4 regions of the Crenobacter sp. CS_VA4 genome follow, and region 1 is predicted to be linked to each of the others. Evidence: predicted binding sites of a transcription regulator. Region 1 holds the regulator's gene; each other region holds the start of a gene.
What was found. The regulator FNR, encoded in region 1, switches genes on or off when oxygen is low (the NO sensors DNR and NnrR bind a similar motif). The targets are predictions, from matches to a motif close to TTGATNNNNATCAA.

Region 1 (2,200 bases):
GTTGACGGCGCGCTGCACTGCCGGCTCGAAATCCTGGATGCCGACGCTGATCCGGTTGAAGCCGAGGCTCGCCAGGTGGAACACCGTGGCGCGACTGACCTTGCGCGGGTCGATCTCGATCGAATACTCGCCCTCGGGCAGGAAGTCGAACTGCCGGTGCAACAGCCCCATCAGCCGGGCGAGCTGCGCGTCGGACAGAAAAGTAGGAGTACCCCCACCAAAATGCAGCTGCGCCAGCCGCTCGCGACGGCCGAGCGCCTCGCCGATCAGCGCCAGTTCCTTCTCGAGGTAATCGAGGTAGGTATCGGCGCGCGCAGTGTCCTTGGTGATGATCTTGTTGCAGCCGCAGTAGTAGCAGACAGTGTTACAGAATGGTAGATGAGCATATAATGATATTTTTTTGTGATTGGCGCCGATCCGGCGTTGTTTCAGCCAGTGCCGATAATCGGCGTCATTGAAATCGGTCACGAAGCGATCCGCCGTCGGGTACGAGGTATAGCGCGGCCCGGCACCATCGAGTTTTTCGATCAACTCGCGGTCGAACTCCAGTCGCTCGGGCGAATACGGGTGGGTGGTGGTCATGTGCTGCTCCGGTTGAGAAGACCTACGGTAGACTGCAACCTTTGCTCAACACCGGCTTTTTCGCTTTGATGCGCATCAAGCCATCAAAGATTCACGGGTTTCTGGCATGAACGATCAACCTCTGCACCACCACTCGCTCAAGGTCTCCTGCTCCAGCTGCAGCCTGCGGGAGCTGTGCCTGCCGGTCGGCCTGAACCACGAGGAGCTGGCGCAACTGGACGCGGTGATCCGGCAAAGCCGGCGCCTGAAACGCGGTGACTACCTGTTCCGCAGCGGCGAAGGCTTTCGTTCGCTGTTCGCGGTGCGCACCGGCTTCTTCAAGACCAGCGTCGCCAGCCAGGACGGCCGCGAGCAGGTCACCGGTTTCCAAATGTCGGGTGAGCTGATGGGGCTCGACGGCATTTCGGCCAACGTGCACGGCTGCGACGCGATCGCACTGGAAGACAGCGAGGTGTGCGAGCTGCCGTTCAACCGGATGGAAAGCCTCGGCCGCGAGATCCCCAGCCTGCAGCACCACTTCTACCGGCTGATGAGCCGCGAGATCGTGCGCGACCAGAACGTGATGCTGCTGCTCGGCAATATGAAGGCCGAGGAGCGCCTGGCCGCCTTCCTGCTCAACCTGTCGGGCCGGCTCGCCTCGCGCGGCTTCGCCGCCAACGACTTCATCCTGCGGATGAGCCGCGAGGAGATCGGCAGCTTCCTGGGACTCAAGCTGGAAACGGTCAGCCGCACCCTGTCGAAATTCGCCCAACAGGGGTGGATCAGCGTCGATCACAAGCACATCAAGCTCGATCAGCCGGAGTCGCTGAAGGCATTAATATCCGGCTGCGCGCAGGCGCACAGCGCCTGAGCTGTAGCCCCACCTGCTCAACGGCACAGAGCCGGTCATCACGACCGGCCTTTTTTATGGTTCTTCACAGAGTTTAGGGGATACGAGTTTGGACTGTGGCTTTGTCGGTCTCGCCCGACTGGCGAGGTACTTTCTTTTGTCTCGCCAAAAGAAAGTACCCAAAGAAAATGCGACCCCAATGCACTGGCCTTCGGCTTCCCTCGCGCCTGCCAAGCGGCCAGGCGCCGCCGAACTCGCGGGCGGCTAACGTCCGCCCGCTCGAACAAGCGGCGGCTTAAAACCTGGCCGCTTGACGATCGCTCGGCAGCGCAAAGGGGATGGGCAGGATGATTGCAGCGGATGTGGATTTGAATGGTTAAAAAAAAACCGGCGGCCAGTTTATGAGCTAAATTACCCGCAGATTTTCAAACCAAACAATGTCGTGAATATCGCCTACGGTCACCCATTCCCCTTCGACGCCGCCGAGGACGGCACGGCCAACGGGGGTAGTCGGCGAGCACTGTCCGAGTGCCGACATAGTCGGCGCGAGTTGCGCAGCCGCCCGTTGGCCGTGGCGCCCGCAGGGCAGCCCGCGTAGCGGGCCGGTGTCGCAGGGTCACCTTTTCTTTGGGTACTTTCTTTTGGTGAGGCAAAAGAAAGTACCTCGCCGGTCGGGCGAGACCGACAAAGCCTCCATTCACAGAAACGTGCCCTACGGCATCCCTCCCCGAATTCCCTAAATTCCGTGAAGAACCTTTTTCATTCCTGCTCCATCAGCGGCTGCGCAAA
Region 2 (2,200 bases), on a different contig from region 1:
TAATGCGGTGCCAGAGATCGGACATTTCAAGACTCTCCTGCTAAGGACAGCGCGTCTGGCGCGGTCCGGAATAATTCAAGATCCAAACACGCCTTAGTGGGTGCGATTGGCGGACAATTTGGACAGCACGCTGGTCGCGGTAATCACGCCCAGGTAGAGTCCGTCGTCGTCGGCCACCGGCAGCGGCTCGCTTTGGCCGAGCAGTCGGTTGAGCACATCCGGCAGACAGGAGGCAGGCTTCACCGGCGACACATTGATCAACTGGCCGGTGTAGCGCGCGCCCTCCGCGCCCATCAGGCCCAGCCATTTGTGATCTTTCGACAAGCAGGCTACCCACGGATGGCCGTTAGCGCGTGCCGAGTCCAGATTGTGCTCGCCCACCATCACCGCCGCAGCGGCCGGATCGAGCAGGTCTTTCGCCTGCAGATAGCGCGAGGTGTCCACGCTCTTGAAGAAGTCGCGCACGTAGTCGTCGGCCGGGTTCTCGATGATCTCCTGCGGCGTGCCCACCTGCACCAGGCGGCCGCCTTCCATAATGGCGATGCGGGTGCCGATGCGTAGCGCCTCTTCCAGATCGTGCGATACGAAGAAGATGGTGCGGCGTTCCTTGCGCTGCAGTTGTAGCAGGATGTCTTGCATTTCGGAGCGTTTGAGCGGGTCCAGCGCGGAGAAGGCTTCATCCATCAGCATCAGCGACGGGTTCACCGCCAGCGCGCGCACCAGGCCGACCCGTTGCTGCATGCCGCCGGACAACTCATGCGGATGTTTACGGGCGAACGGCGCCAGGCCCACTTGCTCCAGCACTTCCATCGCACGCTTCTCGCGTTGCTGGCGCGGCACGCCGGCGATTTCGAGGCCAAAGGCGGCATTGTCCAGCACCGTGCGGTGCGGCATCAGCGCGAAGCTCTGGAACACCATGCTCATGTCGCGCCGGCGCAGATTGACCAGCTCTTTCTGAGACAGCTTGGTGATGTCCTGACCATCCAGAATGATGCTGCCGTCGGTCGGGTCCATCAGGCGGTTGATCAGGCGGATCAGGGTGGATTTGCCGGAACCTGACAACCCCATCAATACGAAGATTTCCCCTTCTCCGACAGAAAGCGAGACATTGTTGACCCCGACAACCTGTCCGGTATTGGCAAAGACTTTCTCTTTGCTCTGGCCGGATTTCAGTTGCCTCATGGCTTCCTGGGTTTTGTCCCCGAACACCTTGTAGAGGTCCTTTACAACTATCTTGGCCGACTGCATCACTTTCTCCTTTGTCGGTGCGCCCCGATACCGCTGCGCGCGCCCACTACCTGTTTTCCGTAAGGCCGGTCACCTGTCGCAAAAGCGCTTTGGGGACCCAGCATCGAATTCTTGTAATAGTTGATGTAGATCAAGGCCTACGATAGGTAGAGTATCTACTCTTTAGCAATTGCATAACGACAAAAAACTGCCGAAAAGCGACATGCGAAAGCTATGCACCAAATTGGTGTGCGAAGAATAAAAAAAAGGCCATCCGAGCAGCTCGGACGGCCTTTTTTTGGGCAAAAACTGACTGAAAATGCAGCATTAGTGAACGCTGATGGTGTCGGAAATCGACATGCGGCTATCCTAGTCATTATGGGCCACTGAAAACGGCAGTGCCGTTTCCTTTCTTGTACGGTGCAACGCCACCGCTAGAAGGTGGTATTGCATCCTACGATCCTTTGGACGGTTACCTATCCACCACCAGGTCGGACAGCGGCTTGCTGCAACAAGGCAGGAACATCCCCTGGTCGATCTCGCGCTTGCGGATGCCGCCGCCGTGCTGCATATCGACCTGTCCTTCCACCAGCTTCGATTTGCAGGTGCCGCACAGGCCTTGCGAGCATGAGGCCGGCAGGCGTAGCCCGCTGGCCTGCGCCGCCGCCAGCACAGTCTGGCCCGGTGCGACGGTGATTTCGTCGCCGGTACGGCTAAAGCGCACCTTGAAACTAGCCGATTCGCAACTGGCGTGTTCGCAGGCCGACGCCTGTTCCACGCCGGTAGCTGCGGTCAGCTCGCCGAAGTTGAAGCTTTCTTCGTGGTAGTGCGCCATGTCAAAGCCGGACTCTTCCAGCAGCTTACGCACGCCGGCCATATACGGACCAGGACCGCAGCAGAACACGGTGCGCTCCTTGAAGTCCGGCACGCTGCGCTCCAGCGCGGCGCGATCCAGGTAGCCGGTTAGCCCCGA
Region 3 (2,200 bases), on a different contig from region 1:
TCCTGAAGCTGAAGCTGCCTGTGTCCGAGCGGCTGCAGTTCCGCGCCGGCCAGTACATCGACATCCTGATGCGCGACGGCAAGAAGCGCAGCTTCTCGATCGCCAACGCGCCGCACGACGACGCCTTCATCGAACTGCACATCCGCAACCAGCCGGGCGGCAGCTTCTCCGAGTACGTGTTCAACACGATGAAGGAGCGCGAGATCATGCGCTTCAAGGGGCCGCTCGGCACCTTCTTCCTGCGCGAGGACTCGGACAAGCCGATCATCTTCATCGCCAGCGGCACCGGCTTCGCGCCGATCAAGGGCATCATCGAGCACGCTATCTACAGCGGCATCGACCGCCCGATGGTGATGTACTGGGGCGCCCGCACCAAGGCCGACCTGTACCAGGCCGAGCTGGCCGGCTCCTGGCAACAGCAGCTGCAGGGTTTCAGCTTCATCCCGGTGTTGTCCGAGGCGCTGCCGGAAGACAACTGGATCGGCCGTACCGGTTTCGTCCACCAGGCGGTGCTCGACGACTTCGCCGACCTGTCCGGCTACCAGGTGTACGCCTGCGGTGCGCCGGTGATGGTCGAGGCGGCGCACACGAGCTTCACCACCACGCGCGCGCTGCCGGAGGAGGAGTTCTTCTCCGACGCCTTCTTCCTGTCCAAGGACATGAAGGGCGCCAACCCCGCCTGAGCGAAGTTGACCGGTCCCCTGAAAACAGCCCCGCATGCGGGGCTGTTTTTTTGCGCGCGCTACCGGCTTGATCTGGGTCAAACGGCCGCCGGTCGCCCGTGATTATGCTGAACGGGTCGATTGGCATTCGCAGGAGGGTGGACATGGAACTGTGGAAAGAACTGCTGAGTTCGGACGTCGGACTGCTCAGCCTGATCACTATCGTGTTGACCATGGCGGTCGTCGGCACCTGTGTGACGATCTTCATCCGCAAGGTGCGCAGCGCGCCGCAGCCGTCGGAATAATGGCCTGCGGTGAGGAGAACAGCGGTTTTCCTCTTGATGTCTGTTCGGGGTAGGGCGGTCGTCCTTATCCCGCTTTTTCTGCCATGGTCGAAAGCGCTTCGTTTAAGGTGCTCCAATTTTGAATGTTTACTCATTGATTTTTAAGTGATTATTCCAATTGAATTAAGTGTGCGACCCCTGGACGAGTTTATGAAAATATTCTAAAAACAAGGTCGCACGGCTCTCAAGCTGAGAGACACCGGTGTTCTTGACCCAGGTCAAACAAGTCCCGACTGCTGCTGGAAGCCCCGATTAGAGGGGCTTATCATTGAGTCAATTGATAAGAATTTAATAATATTAAAACAGTTTTCAAATTTGATTTGCTAATCGGAGATCGACTATGTCCTCTGAAACGGAAGTGCAAGCAGGCGGCGCAGTGCAAGCCGTTGGCACCACCAAGCTGAGGCTCGGTGCGCTGACCGCGCTGGTGGTGGGGTCGATGATCGGTGGCGGGATCTTCTCGCTGCCGCAGAACATGGCCGCCAGCTCTGGCGCCGGTTCCATCATCATCGCCTGGGCGATTACCTTCGCCGGCATGCTGACCTTGGCGTTTGTGTTCCAGAACCTGGCCAATCGCAAGCCGGAGATCGAAGGCGGTGTCTACGGTTACGCGCGCGCCGGTTTCGGCGACTACATCGGCTTCAACTCGGCCTGGGGTTACTGGATCTCGGCGTGGATCGGCAACGTCTCGTATATGGTGGTATTCTTCTCCGCACTCGGCGCGTTCGGTGCGCTGTCGTTCTTCGGTGAGGGCAATACGCTGCCGGCGATCATTGCCGCCTCGCTACTGCTGTGGGGCCTGCATACGCTGATCCTGCGCGGCGTGCAGGGGGCGACCTTCATCAACACCATCACCACGATCGCCAAACTGGTGCCGCTGGCGCTGTTCATCGTGATCGTGGTCTTCGCGTTCAACATCAAGACCTTCAACACCGACTTCTGGGGCAGCCCGGCGCTCGGTGCTGTGATCGACCAGGTCAAGGGCTCGATGCTGGTGACCGTCTGGGTGTTCATCGGCATCGAAGGCGCGTCGGTGTTCTCCAGCCGCGCCGAATCGATGAAAGAAGTCGGCAAGGCACCGTGATCGGCTTCCTGCTGACCATCGCGCTGCTGGTCGCCGTGTCGCTGCTGTCGATGGGCGTGCTGTCGCAGGCGGAGCTGGCCGCACTGAAAAACCCGTCGACCGCGGGGGTA
Region 4 (2,200 bases), on a different contig from region 1:
CGGCGCCGAAGGATGGCGCCCCACTGTTCAATCTGATGACGGTGCGCAGCCACGACCAGTACAACACCACCGTCTATGGCCTGGACGACCGCTACCGCGGCGTGTTCGGCCATCGCCGCGTCTGCTTCATCAACAAGCAGGACCTGGCGCGGCTCGGCATGGTGGCCGGCCAGTGGGTGGACATGACCTCGTTGTGGGACGACGGCGAGCGGGTGGCGCGGCGCTTCCTGCTGGTCGAATACGACATCCCCGAGGGCTGCCTCGCCAGCTACTTCCCCGAGACCAATGGCTTAGTGCCGCTGTCCAACTTCGCCGACAGGGCCCGCACCCCGGCGTCGAAGTCGATCCCGGTGCGCCTGAGCCCGGCCTCGGCCTGAGTCGCATGAATCGACCAGCCCGATGAACCACGCAGCCTCATGAATCAGGACCACGCCCTTGCCCTGCTCGCGCTGTTGGCCGAACACGACGGCGTGTCGCTGCCGCGCGCCTGCAAGACGCTCGGCCTAGGTCAGAGCGAGCTGTTCCGGCTCTTGGCGGCGCTTGGCGACAGTCCGACGCTGCCGGGGCCGGGCTTGATCGAGCTGCGCGAGGACGGCGCGCGGCGCCGGCTGTGGCTGACCGACAAGGGCCGGCAGCTGCTCGACAGTGCCTAGCCGTTCGGCCAACCTTCACCGGTCGTCCTTCGTAGTCACGGACGGCGTTTCTTCTTACGAAGACGCGTCAGCCACCCTTCTATTTCACCCGTTAATCCTCCCTGCGCTTCATCAGCGACCGCGTGCATCCTTGCCCAGCCGATTGCTGTCTTCATGCCCATCCCAACGGCATCAGGCCCCGACACGCCTCGCTTCCCCCCTCCCGCCAGTCTTTTTCACCCATCCCATTGACCCCGCAAAACCGACAACTTATGATATTTATCAAACTTTCAGAAATTACTGAAAATTGCGAAAATCATGAACACACCTCCGCTCGTCCAATCCTTCGTGCTGCATTTCGGTGAAATGGGCAGCCGCTGGGGCATCAACCGCACGGTCGGGCAGATCTACGCCCTGCTCTATGTGTCCGAAAAGCCGATCAACGCCGACGAAATCGCCGAAAGCCTGGGCTTCTCGCGCTCCAACGTCAGCATGGGGCTGAAAGAACTCGAATCCTGGCGGCTGGTGAAGCTGCAGCATTTCCCGGGCGATCGTCGCGAGTACTTCTCGACGCCGGACGACGTCTGGGAAATCTTCCGAACGTTGGCCGAAGAGCGCAAGAAGCGCGAGGTCGAGCCGACGCTGACCATGCTGCGCGGCGCGATGATGGAGCGGCCGGCCAGCGACGCCGAACTGCACGCGCAGGCGCGCATGAAAGAGATGTACCTGCTGATCGAACTGGTGACCAGCTGGTTCTCCGATATCCAAAACCTGGACGTGGAAACGCTGCAGCGGCTGATGAAACTCGGCTCGAAGGTGACCAAGGTGCTGCAGTTCACCCAGTCGCTCACCAAGAAGACAAGCCGCAACGGCGGCGAGGAGGCCTGATGGAACTCGATCCCCTGGTACTGGCGCGCATTCAGTTCGGCGCCAATATCACCTTTCACATCCTGTTCCCGACCATCAGCATCGCGATGGGCTGGATGCTGCTGTTCTTCAAGCTGCGCTACAACAAGACCCGCGATGCAGCCTGGATGGACGCCTACGGATTCTGGGTGAAGGTGTTCGCGCTGACCTTCGCGCTGGGCGTGGTGTCCGGCATCACCATGAGCTTCCAGTTCGGCACCAACTGGCCGGGCTATATGCAGACCGTCGGCAATATCGCCGGCCCCCTGCTCGCCTACGAAGTGCTGACCGCCTTCTTTCTGGAGGCCACCTTCCTCGGCATCATGCTGTTCGGCCAACAGCGCGTCAGCAACCGGGTGCACACGCTCGCCACCGTGCTGGTGGCCGGCGGCACCACCGTGTCGGCGTTCTGGATCATCGCGCTCAACTCGTGGATGCAGACCCCGGCCGGCTTCGAAATGATCAACGGCCAGGCACACGTCACCAACTGGCTGGAGGTGATTTTCAACCCGTCGATGCCGTACCGGCTGACCCACATGCTGCTCGCCTCGGGCCTGACCGTGTCGTTCCTGATTGCCGGCGTGTCGGCCTACCGCTGGCTGCGCGGCGACCGCGTACCGGCGGTGGCCAAGGCGCTGAAGAGCGGCGTATTCCTCGCCGCC

Region 2: ACZ2IA_RS20495 (quaternary amine ABC transporter ATP-binding protein) is a predicted target of FNR. The motif match lies at 1,369-1,382, and genes of this name have one in related genera.
Region 3: ACZ2IA_RS15840 (DUF3149 domain-containing protein) is a predicted target of FNR. The motif match lies at 751-764, and genes of this name have one in related genera.
Region 4: ACZ2IA_RS02770 (GbsR/MarR family transcriptional regulator) is a predicted target of FNR. The motif match lies at 905-918, and genes of this name have one in related genera.

Annotation. Positions count from the first base shown of each region.
Region 1 covers NZ_JBVMAE010000003.1:186,197-188,396, forward strand. The annotation lists gene hemN (oxygen-independent coproporphyrinogen III oxidase) at 1-582, opposite strand, end outside; gene fnr (fumarate/nitrate reduction transcriptional regulator Fnr) at 689-1,432, shown strand; gene ACZ2IA_RS04375 (hypothetical protein) at 2,185-2,200, opposite strand, start outside.
Region 2 covers NZ_JBVMAE010000036.1:3,465-5,664, forward strand. The annotation lists gene ACZ2IA_RS20490 (ABC transporter permease) at 1-25, opposite strand, end outside; gene ACZ2IA_RS20495 (quaternary amine ABC transporter ATP-binding protein) at 94-1,248, opposite strand; gene ACZ2IA_RS20500 (FAD-binding oxidoreductase) at 1,700-2,200, opposite strand, start outside.
Region 3 covers NZ_JBVMAE010000017.1:24,349-26,548, reverse strand. The annotation lists gene ACZ2IA_RS15845 (CDP-6-deoxy-delta-3,4-glucoseen reductase) at 1-683, shown strand, start outside; gene ACZ2IA_RS15840 (DUF3149 domain-containing protein) at 827-967, shown strand; partial or broken gene arcD (arginine-ornithine antiporter) at 1,347-2,200, shown strand, end outside.
Region 4 covers NZ_JBVMAE010000002.1:197,872-200,071, forward strand. The annotation lists gene ACZ2IA_RS02760 (FdhF/YdeP family oxidoreductase) at 1-377, shown strand, start outside; gene ACZ2IA_RS02765 (helix-turn-helix domain-containing protein) at 417-653, shown strand; gene ACZ2IA_RS02770 (GbsR/MarR family transcriptional regulator) at 951-1,520, shown strand; gene ACZ2IA_RS02775 (cytochrome ubiquinol oxidase subunit I) at 1,520-2,200, shown strand, end outside.